DNA from 3 places in the Peribacillus sp. FSL H8-0477 genome. Region 1 is predicted to be linked to each of the others. Evidence: a T-box and tRNA genes for the amino acid it is inferred to sense, from the RefSeq annotation. Region 1 holds a T-box; the other regions hold tRNA genes.

Region 1 (3,245 bases):
CCTAGTTCAAGAATCTCATCGTCAAGACCTAGTGCTAGTAAAGCGTCTGTTCCTACTTCTACATCGCTTGGAAAAACAAAAATCCCAGTCGCATATTCCTTCGCAACCAACTTAGAATCAATACCAAGCTCTTTCAGTGAACAAATCATCCCGTGTGATACTTCACCCCGAAGCTTCGCTTTTTTAATTTTGAAGTTGCCGGGTAATACAGCTCCAACAGTTGCTACAGCTACTTTTTGACCTTTATCAACGTTTGGCGCTCCGCAAACGATTTGAACGGTTTCATTTCCAAGATCAACTTGGCAGACATTTAATTTATCAGCGTTTGGATGCGGTTCACGTTCTACAACATGACCGATCACAATGCCTTTTAATCCTTCACTCTTTTTTTCTACTCCTTCAACCTCTATGCCGCTTTTTGTAATTTTTTCTGCCAGCTCATCAGCGCTGATGCCTGAAAGATCTACATACTCCTGCAGCCATTTATATGATACAAACATGATAGGTCCTCCTTTAAAATTTATTCTGATTCATGAGTGTGAAATTGCTTTAAGAAACGCAGATCATTTGTATAGAAATGACGGATATCATCAACGCCGTATTTAAGCATGGCAATACGTTCTACACCGATTCCGAATGCAAATCCAGAATATCTTTTTGAATCGAAACCAGCCATTTCAAGTACGTTTGGATGGACCATACCACCACCAAGTACTTCGATCCAGCCAGTGTTCTTACAAACACTGCAGCCTTTGCCGCTGCAAATTTTACACGAGATATCGATTTCAACGGATGGTTCAGTGAATGGGAAGAAGCTTGGACGAAGACGAATTTCCCGGTCTTGACCGAATACTTTCTTCGCAAATACTTCAAGTGTTCCTTTCAAATCGCTCATGCTGATGTTTTCATCGATAACAAGGCCTTCGATTTGCATGAATTGATGTGAGTGCGTTGCATCATCATTATCACGGCGATACACTTTACCAGGACAAATAATTTTAACTGGACCTGCGCCTTTGTGCATCTCCATGGTACGTGCTTGAACAGGAGATGTATGTGTACGCATAAGAATTTCATCCGTAATATAGAAAGAATCCTGCATATCACGTGCTGGATGACTTTTCGGCAGATTCAACGCTTCAAAGTTATAATAATCACTTTCCACCTCAGGACCTTCCGCAACGCTATACCCCATCCCAATGAACAAGTCTTCGATGTCTTCAACAATGCGTGTTAATGGATGTTGGTTTCCCTTATTAACTGGACGTCCTGGAAGGGTTACATCGATTTTCTCAGAAGCAAGCTGTGCGTTAACCGCTGCTGTTTCAAACACATGCTGTTTTTCTTCAATTTTTGAAGCAATCGCAGCACGAACATCATTAGCCAATGCGCCAATTTTCGGACGTTCCTCCGCAGATAATTTCCCCATGCCTCGTAATACCTCTGTAATCGGTCCTTTTTTCCCTAAATATGCAACACGAATATCATTTAATTCCTTTAGTTCAGTCGCTTCGGTTGCCTTTTGCAGCGCTTCCTGCTGCAGTTCAAGCAGACGTTCTTGCATGATGTTTCCTCCTCATAAATAAAGATTTTTGGAACACAAAAAAACCCCATCCCAGAAAGGGACGAGGTTTATGTATCGCGGTACCACCCTTATTAGCACCAAAATCAACAAGGGTGCTCACTTAATTTAGATAACGGCTTTTCGCCGGGGCATCTTTCGATCACATAAAGAGACCATCCCGATGCCGACTCGAGAGTTGAATTCACAAAAAGCGCGCCATAAAATGCTCTCAGTCTCGGCATTTTTTCCCTGAATGGTTGAGTTTTGCTACTGGTCTCTGTCACTGTCGATAAACTTTATACAATTGTGTTTTATTATAGTATAAATCGGGATGGGTAGCAAATCGATTATAAATTTTTTCTTAGGTAATACATTAAAATTCCTGCGGCAATCCCCACGTTCAGTGATTCACTTCTGCCGTGGATTGGTATATACAGGTTCTGAGTGGTTTTAGCAAGTAACTCCTTACTCACTCCCTGCCCCTCATTGCCAACTAAAAGCGCAAATTTCTCTGTTTTTTCAACTTGTTCAAATGGAATAGCTCCTTCAAGCGCAGTTCCGTAAACTGGTACTCCCTGTTCCATAAGCGAATTAATTACCTCTGAAAGATTGGCCTTGATGACCGGCATATGAAATAGACTACCTTGTGTAGAACGAATGACCTTCGAGTTATACACATCTGCACAACCTTCGCCTAAAATCACGGCATCCATTCCTGCAGCATCAGCTGTTCGAATCATCGTCCCAATATTACCTGGATCCTGAACGGCATCAACCAGAAGAAGTCTTTGGGGATTAATCTCACTTAAATTCTGCGTCTTCTGCTCACAAACTGCAGCAATTCCTTGTGGTGTTTCTGTATCACAAATTACTTTCATCACTTCTTTGGCCACATAAATAATTTCTGTATCTTCTATTGTAAAGCCCGCAGGTAATTCCGTATCTTGGCTAATAATCACTTCTTGGACAATATTTTTTTCTTTTAACGCTTCCTCGACAAGATGGAATCCTTCAATTAAATAGCGGCCTGATTTATCTCTTTCTTTCTTGGTTAATAGCTTCTTCCATTGCTTTACTTTAGTATTTTTAACTGATTCGATATAGTTCAAGGCTGAACTCTCCTTTTATGCTGACTGATTTTCCTATTATAACGTAATTTACATACATAATGCATACCGATCTGTGCAAGCTATCAATGTGAGTACTGAATGAGGAGGATAAATGATGAACCTGAATTTACGTAATGCCATTATTCACAACGTTACAGGGAATACTCAAGAACAATTACAGGACACAATTGTAGATGCCATACAGAACGGTGAAGAAAAAATGCTTCCAGGTCTTGGCGTCTTATTCGAAGTCATTTGGCAAAATGCAAGTGAATCAGAAAAAGCAGAAATGCTCCAGCTTCTCGAAACAGGATTAAAAACACAATAGCCTTAGGCTATTGTGTTTTTCCATTCTAGACCGAAAAAAGCTACCGAGATTTTCTCGATAGCTTAATCCATTACTTGATTACAGATGATCTGTGTTGATCCGATTTTTCAGCTGTTCGTCATGAATGATTGCATTACCATCATTGTCGAGTTGAACATCGTCCGCCTCATTAGCTACTTCCCGTCTAATGATATTCGATTCTTTAGTCTTAGATGAGACAGGGTCAGCATTTGGGTCACTCACT
Region 2 (3,245 bases), 180 kb from region 1:
AAAGGCATAGCTGGGTAGCTACGTGCGGACGGGATAAGTGCTGAAAGCATCTAAGCATGAAGCCCCCCTCAAGATGAGATTTCCCATAGCGTAAGCTAGTAAGATCCCTGAAAGATGATCAGGTAGATAGGTTTGAGGTGGAAGCGTGGTGACACGTGGAGCTGACAAATACTAATCGATCGAGGACTTAACCATTCGTTTTAATTACATGCAAAAACCTTCTTATTATCTAGTTTTGAAAGAATAAGTAAAATTGTTCTTGCAAAATTTCAAAAAGACTATATAATAATATAAGTCAGATTGAAAATGTTTGGTGGCGACAGCGAAGAGGCCACACCCGTTCCCATTCCGAACACGGAAGTTAAGCTCTTCAGCGCCGATGGTAGTTGGGGGTCTCCCCCTGTGAGAGTAGGACGTCGCCAAGCATATATATGGAGGATTAGCTCAGCTGGGAGAGCATCTGCCTTACAAGCAGAGGGTCGGCGGTTCGATCCCGTCATCCTCCACCATTTTTATTATACACCTGCCGGTGTAGCTCAACTGGTAGAGCAACTGACTTGTAATCAGTAGGTTGGGGGTTCAAGTCCTCTTGCCGGCACCATTTTTATGGATGTACAAGCTTATCATATTGATTTTAAGCTGCAAGACATCTATGAGCCATTAGCTCAGTTGGTAGAGCATCTGACTTTTAATCAGAGGGTCGTAGGTTCGAATCCTACATGGCTCACCATTTTTTATCGCGGGTGTGGCGGAATGGCAGACGCACCAGATTTAGGATCTGGCGCCGCGAGGCGTGGGGGTTCAAGTCCCTTCACCCGCACTTAATATGCGGAAGTAGTTCAGTGGTAGAATACAACCTTGCCAAGGTTGGGGTCGCGGGTTCGAACCCCGTCTTCCGCTCCAATTCTTATTAGTTCCTTGCCGGGGTGGCGGAACTGGCAGACGCACAGGACTTAAAATCCTGCGGTAGGTGACTACCGTACCGGTTCGATTCCGGTCCTCGGCACCATCTTTTAATTAAATATGCGCCCGTAGCTCAATTGGATAGAGCATCTGACTACGAATCAGAAGGTTGTAGGTTCGACTCCCGCCGGGCGCACTTTTTATCGGGAAGTAGCTCAGCTTGGTAGAGCACTTGGTTTGGGACCAAGGGGTCGCAGGTTCGAATCCTGTCTTCCCGACCATGAAATTTTGGGGCCTTAGCTCAGCTGGGAGAGCGCCTGCCTTGCACGCAGGAGGTCAGCGGTTCGATCCCGCTAGGCTCCACCAATTTTTTATAACACATATATCTTCTATTTGGGCGGCGTAGCTCAGCTGGCTAGAGCGTACGGTTCATACCCGTGAGGTCGGGGGTTCGATCCCCTCTGCCGCTACCAAAATTAGAGGACCTTTAGCTCAGCTGGTTAGAGCAGACGGCTCATAACCGTCCGGTCGTAGGTTCGAGTCCTACAAGGTCCACCATCTTCAACTGTGGAGGAATACCCAAGTTCGGCTGAAGGGATCGGTCTTGAAAACCGACAGGGGTGTCAAAACCCGCGGGGGTTCGAATCCCCCTTCCTCCTCCATTATTATTTTTTAAAACAGTGACATTTAGATTAGTACAATTATTATTATCGCGGGGTGGAGCAGTTCGGTAGCTCGTCGGGCTCATAACCCGAAGGTCGCAGGTTCAAATCCTGTCCCCGCAATCATAATGGTCCGGTAGTTCAGTTGGTTAGAATGCCTGCCTGTCACGCAGGAGGTCGCGGGTTCGAGTCCCGTCCGGACCGCCATTATTATTTAAAAATTATTATTTACATATTGGCTCAGTAGCTCAGTCGGTAGAGCAAAGGACTGAAAATCCTTGTGTCGGCAGTTCGATTCTGTCCTGAGCCACCATATTTTATTTTGGCGGTTGTGGCGAAGTGGTTAACGCACCTGATTGTGGTTCAGGCATTCGTGGGTTCGATTCCCATCAGTCGCCCCATTTAATATTGCGGGTGTAGTTTAGTGGTAAAACCTCAGCCTTCCAAGCTGATGATGAGGGTTCGATTCCCTTCACCCGCTCCAATAATGGGCCTATAGCTCAGCTGGTTAGAGCGCACGCCTGATAAGCGTGAGGTCGATGGTTCGAGTCCATTTAGGCCCACCATTATTGTTCCGCAGTAGCTCAGTGGTAGAGCATTCGGCTGTTAACCGAACGGTCGTAGGTTCGAGTCCTACCTGCGGAGCCACGGGGAAGTACTCAAGAGGCTGAAGAGGCGCCCCTGCTAAGGGTGTAGGTCGCGTAAGCGGCGCGAGGGTTCAAATCCCTCCTTCTCCGCCAGTAGGCCCCTTGGTCAAGCGGTTAAGACACCGCCCTTTCACGGCGGTAACACGGGTTCGAATCCCGTAGGGGTCATATTAAAAGATGTATACACATTGTGTACATCTTTTTTTTATGTTTAATATGTAAGCGTTATTTTCAAAGAGTATTTAAAACCTAGATGTAACATGTATCTTGCTCCTCTTGAAAAACTTTCTCATTCATCTTAGAACTTCCTTCCATCCAAAGAGAAAAATCCCCTGTGCAGCCAGGGGATTTTAATTATTACTTTTTATCTAGATAACTGTCTTTTTCTCTGTAGGGAATGTCACCTAACTTAGATTCCTTATTTTCTTTATCTAATAGTTCTTCTTCGTGTTCTTGATGACTAGTCGGATAGGCTTTGCGGTTTTTTCCGTCAATATCATTTCCGAGATATCCTTCGTACTTTTCAGGAAAGCCATCGGTATCATCTTCTGTTTCATATAGGTCGTCATAATTAGCTGTATCTTTGGTGAAGTCTGAAGGCGTTTCAGATGTTCCGAATCGGGCGACTTCAGCAAAGCTATCTTCTTTATCGTTAATCTCGTTTGATCGTCTGTTTTCAAAGTGATCACCTTGAGACGGGATCAATATCTCTTCTTCCACAGGTCTGTCTCTTGTAGATTGTTGTTTTGGTGTATGTTCAACGCAGTAGAGAGTGGTTGGTACAGCTTCTAGTCGTTCGTATGGAATATCTCCTCCACAAGTCTTACATCTTCCATAGCTGCCGTCTTCTATAGCATTTAAGGCTTCACTTATTTTTTCACTTTGTGATTCAGCATGAGTAGTAAGCGCCATATCTCTTTCTTTTTCAAATAATTCTGTGCCTAAGTCACCTGGATGATTATCATAGGAGGATAACTCTTCTGAAGCTTCTCTTTCACTTTTTTCAATTACGGTTTCTTTATCTTGTTGTATT
Region 3 (3,245 bases), on a different contig from region 1:
AGAAGGCTACTAATAATGCTTGCAGACGGCGGTCCTCAGTAATCGAAATGATTGAATTACGGATAATATCAAATTGTCCTGTTTTGACAGTCAGTTTATACAAAAAAACGGAACTAATAATAATCCAGCCAATAGGGATTATACCGTATACTGCACCATGTGTAGCTGACATGACCGCCAATTGAGCAGGCATTCCAAATGCAGCTACTGCTAAAATCAAAGCAATCAATAACGTAGTCAGACCTGCTATATACCCTTTCATTCTTTTAATTGCCAAAGCCCAGAAAAAATATAGTATTGGAATAACAGCAACTAACGCAGTCAGACCTAGACTTCCCCCTACTGCAGTTACGTCTTGTACAAAAGTCATAACATACCTCCATTTTAAAAACAGAATACAGTCACAAGTAAACGCTTACATAATTAGGTACAATCATAATACAAAATATTTTTGAAGTTACCCCTGGCTGTTCCTGCTTTTACACAACGATCAATTGTGAATGAAGATTTGCTTTACTCGACTCTCCCTGATTCATTATAAAGCCCGCCCCCGCCTCTCTTCACCCCCTTAGATTAACTTTATCACCCTTAAAACTTTTAATCTTTTATCCTATTCTATACAAGTTGTAAATAGATTTCCATATATTTTTTGTTTTATCAAATAATTCTTTAAATTTATAATGGCCTAGAAAGAAGAGATCTCTGTTTAGTGGACACGTTGCCTTGGAGTGGGTGTTTTCTCTATTTGCTTGCTGCTTTTGAATTATTCCCGTCTGAGATGGCGATAATCCCGTCACCAAACGAGTTATTCCCGTCTGTGGAAATACTAATCCCGTCTGAACATGCTTTATTCCCGTCTAGGACTATTTTTAATGGTTTAGACCTATTTCGTTATGAATGGCATTAAAATTCAAACAGAAAAAAGACTTCGTATATGACATACGAAGTCTTTTTAGTAATACCTGAGGCCGGACTTGAACCGGCACGCCTTACGGCACCGCATTTTGAGTGCGGCGTGTCTGCCATTCCACCACTCAGGCAAATAATTGGAGGCGGCAACCGGAATCGAACCGGTGGTAAAGGTTTTGCAGACCTCTGCCTTACCGCTTGGCTATGCCGCCAATATTTATTGGAGCGGAAGACGGGGTTCGAACCCGCGACCCCAACCTTGGCAAGGTTGTATTCTACCACTGAACTACTTCCGCTAATGGCTGGGCTAGCAGGATTTGAACCTACGCATGACGGAGTCAAAGTCCGTTGCCTTACCGCTTGGCTATAGCCCATTAGTATCTATATATTAAGTATATTTTCTCAAAAAAAAATGGGGCGACTGATGGGAATCGAACCCACGAATGCCTGAACCACAATCAGGTGCGTTAACCACTTCGCCACAACCGCCATGATAAGAGAAAAGTATTTAAATTTAATTTAAAAATGGCAGGGGCAGTAGGACTCGAACCCACACTGGAGGTTTTGGAGACCTCAGTTCTACCTTTAAACTATGCCCCTGTAAAGATGGTGGAGGGGGGCAGATTCGAACTGCCGAACCCTAAGGAGCGGATTTACAGTCCGCCGCGTTTAGCCACTTCGCTACCCCTCCATATATAATACTGCTAGTAAACTTAAGAAATCAAGTTTATAATGGTGGCTCAGGACAGAATCGAACTGCCGACACAAGGATTTTCAGTCCTTTGCTCTACCGACTGAGCTACTGAGCCATAATAATAATGGCGGTCCGGACGGGACTCGAACCCGCGACCTCCTGCGTGACAGGCAGGCATTCTAACCAACTGAACTACCGGACCATTATGATTGCGGGGACAGGATTTGAACCTGCGACCTTCGGGTTATGAGCCCGACGAGCTACCGAACTGCTCCACCCCGCGATAATGGGAATTTTACTAACGTCACTTTTTAAAAAATATGGTGGAGGATGACGGGATCGAACCGCCGACCCTCTGCTTGTAAGGCAGATGCTCTCCCAGCTGAGCTAATCCTCCAATATGTATGTGGTGACCCCTACGGGATTCGAACCCGTGTTACCGCCGTGAAAGGGCGGTGTCTTAACCGCTTGACCAAGGGGCCGTGAAGTAATGGCGGAGAGCAAGGGATTTGAACCCTTGAGACAGGGTTACCCGTCTACACGATTTCCAATCGTGCTCCTTCGGCCACTCGGACAGCTCTCCATTTGGCTCCGCAGGTAGGACTCGAACCTACGACCGTTCGGTTAACAGCCGAATGCTCTACCACTGAGCTACTGCGGAATAATATAGTGGTTTAAATGAATCTGCCTGGCAATGTCCTACTCTCACAGGGGGAGACCCCCAACTACCATCGGCGCTGAAGAGCTTAACTTCCGTGTTCGGAATGGGAACGGGTGTGGCCTCTTCGCCATCATTACCAGACATTATTCATTTTGAAAGACATTTATTATTATAATATCTTTTTGTTAAAAATTCAAGAACAATTTTACTTATTCTTTCAAAACTAGATAATAAGAAGGTTTTTTGCATGTAATTAAAACGAATGGTTAAGTCCTCGATCGATTAGTATTTGTCAGCTCCACGTGTCACCACGCTTCCACCTCAAACCTATCTACCTGATCATCTTTCAGGGATCTTACTAGCTTACGCTATGGGAAATCTCATCTTGAGGGGGGCTTCATGCTTAGATGCTTTCAGCACTTATCCCGTCCGCACGTAGCTACCCAGCTATGCCTTTGGCAAGACAACTGGTACACCAGCGGTGCGTCCATCCCGGTCCTCTCGTACTAAGGACAGCTCCTCTCAAATTTCCTGCGCCCACGACGGATAGGGACCGAACTGTCTCACGACGTTCTGAACCCAGCTCGCGTACCGCTTTAATGGGCGAACAGCCCAACCCTTGGGACCGACTACAGCCCCAGGATGCGATGAGCCGACATCGAGGTGCCAAACCTCCCCGTCGATGTGGACTCTTGGGGGAGATAAGCCTGTTATCCCCGGGGTAGCTTTTATCCGTTGAGCGATGGCCCTTCCATGCGGAACCACCGGATCACTAAGCCCGACTTTCGTCCCTGCTCGACTTGTAGGTCTCGCAGTCAAGCTCCCTTGTGCCTTTACACTCTACGAATGATTTCCAACCATTCTGAGGGAACCTTTGGGCGCCTCCGTTACTCTTTAGGAGGCGACCGCCCCAGTCAAACTGTCCACCTGACACTGTCTCCCACCCCGATAAGGGGCGCGGGTTAGAATTTCAATACAGCC

What was found. The T-box of region 1 lies ahead of pheS (phenylalanine--tRNA ligase subunit alpha). A T-box ahead of a tRNA ligase gene usually reads a tRNA of that ligase, here a tRNA-Phe.
Region 2: it encodes a tRNA-Phe, which carries the amino acid that the T-box ahead of pheS (phenylalanine--tRNA ligase subunit alpha) is inferred to sense. The anticodon was not compared.
Region 3: it encodes a tRNA-Phe, which carries the amino acid that the T-box ahead of pheS (phenylalanine--tRNA ligase subunit alpha) is inferred to sense. The anticodon was not compared.

The regions. Positions count from the first base shown of each region.
Region 1 is NZ_JBBODE010000001.1:1,467,425-1,470,669, forward strand. Features, by position in the region: gene pheT (phenylalanine--tRNA ligase subunit beta) at 1-500, opposite strand, end outside; gene pheS (phenylalanine--tRNA ligase subunit alpha) at 521-1,564, opposite strand; T-box leader at 1,619-1,857, opposite strand; gene MHI18_RS07465 (TrmH family RNA methyltransferase) at 1,912-2,673, opposite strand; gene sspI (small acid-soluble spore protein SspI) at 2,789-3,001, shown strand; gene MHI18_RS07475 (general stress protein) at 3,080-3,245, opposite strand, start outside.
Region 2 is NZ_JBBODE010000001.1:1,646,793-1,650,037, reverse strand. Features, by position in the region: rRNA gene MHI18_RS08430 (23S ribosomal RNA) at 1-195, shown strand, start outside; rRNA gene rrf (5S ribosomal RNA) at 310-425, shown strand; tRNA gene MHI18_RS08420 (tRNA-Val) at 434-509, shown strand; tRNA gene MHI18_RS08415 (tRNA-Thr) at 526-601, shown strand; tRNA gene MHI18_RS08410 (tRNA-Lys) at 655-730, shown strand; tRNA gene MHI18_RS08405 (tRNA-Leu) at 740-820, shown strand; tRNA gene MHI18_RS08400 (tRNA-Gly) at 829-903, shown strand; tRNA gene MHI18_RS08395 (tRNA-Leu) at 921-1,009, shown strand; tRNA gene MHI18_RS08390 (tRNA-Arg) at 1,026-1,099, shown strand; tRNA gene MHI18_RS08385 (tRNA-Pro) at 1,108-1,184, shown strand; tRNA gene MHI18_RS08380 (tRNA-Ala) at 1,194-1,269, shown strand; tRNA gene MHI18_RS08375 (tRNA-Met) at 1,300-1,376, shown strand; tRNA gene MHI18_RS08370 (tRNA-Ile) at 1,385-1,461, shown strand; tRNA gene MHI18_RS08365 (tRNA-Ser) at 1,473-1,565, shown strand; tRNA gene MHI18_RS08360 (tRNA-Met) at 1,615-1,688, shown strand; tRNA gene MHI18_RS08355 (tRNA-Asp) at 1,696-1,772, shown strand; tRNA gene MHI18_RS08350 (tRNA-Phe) at 1,803-1,878, shown strand; tRNA gene MHI18_RS08345 (tRNA-His) at 1,891-1,966, shown strand; tRNA gene MHI18_RS08340 (tRNA-Gly) at 1,976-2,049, shown strand; tRNA gene MHI18_RS08335 (tRNA-Ile) at 2,055-2,131, shown strand; tRNA gene MHI18_RS08330 (tRNA-Asn) at 2,139-2,213, shown strand; tRNA gene MHI18_RS08325 (tRNA-Ser) at 2,215-2,305, shown strand; tRNA gene MHI18_RS08320 (tRNA-Glu) at 2,309-2,380, shown strand; gene MHI18_RS08315 (TraR/DksA C4-type zinc finger protein) at 2,570-3,245, opposite strand, start outside.
Region 3 is NZ_JBBODE010000002.1:653,296-656,540, reverse strand. Features, by position in the region: gene MHI18_RS14920 (L-lactate permease) at 1-370, opposite strand, end outside; tRNA gene MHI18_RS14915 (tRNA-Leu) at 960-1,040, opposite strand; tRNA gene MHI18_RS14910 (tRNA-Cys) at 1,048-1,121, opposite strand; tRNA gene MHI18_RS14905 (tRNA-Gly) at 1,131-1,205, opposite strand; tRNA gene MHI18_RS14900 (tRNA-Gln) at 1,209-1,283, opposite strand; tRNA gene MHI18_RS14895 (tRNA-His) at 1,323-1,398, opposite strand; tRNA gene MHI18_RS14890 (tRNA-Trp) at 1,436-1,509, opposite strand; tRNA gene MHI18_RS14885 (tRNA-Tyr) at 1,517-1,600, opposite strand; tRNA gene MHI18_RS14880 (tRNA-Phe) at 1,643-1,718, opposite strand; tRNA gene MHI18_RS14875 (tRNA-Asp) at 1,729-1,805, opposite strand; tRNA gene MHI18_RS14870 (tRNA-Met) at 1,813-1,886, opposite strand; tRNA gene MHI18_RS14865 (tRNA-Val) at 1,925-2,000, opposite strand; tRNA gene MHI18_RS14860 (tRNA-Glu) at 2,011-2,085, opposite strand; tRNA gene MHI18_RS14855 (tRNA-Ser) at 2,095-2,186, opposite strand; tRNA gene MHI18_RS14850 (tRNA-Asn) at 2,190-2,264, opposite strand; rRNA gene rrf (5S ribosomal RNA) at 2,290-2,405, opposite strand; rRNA gene MHI18_RS14840 (23S ribosomal RNA) at 2,527-3,245, opposite strand, start outside.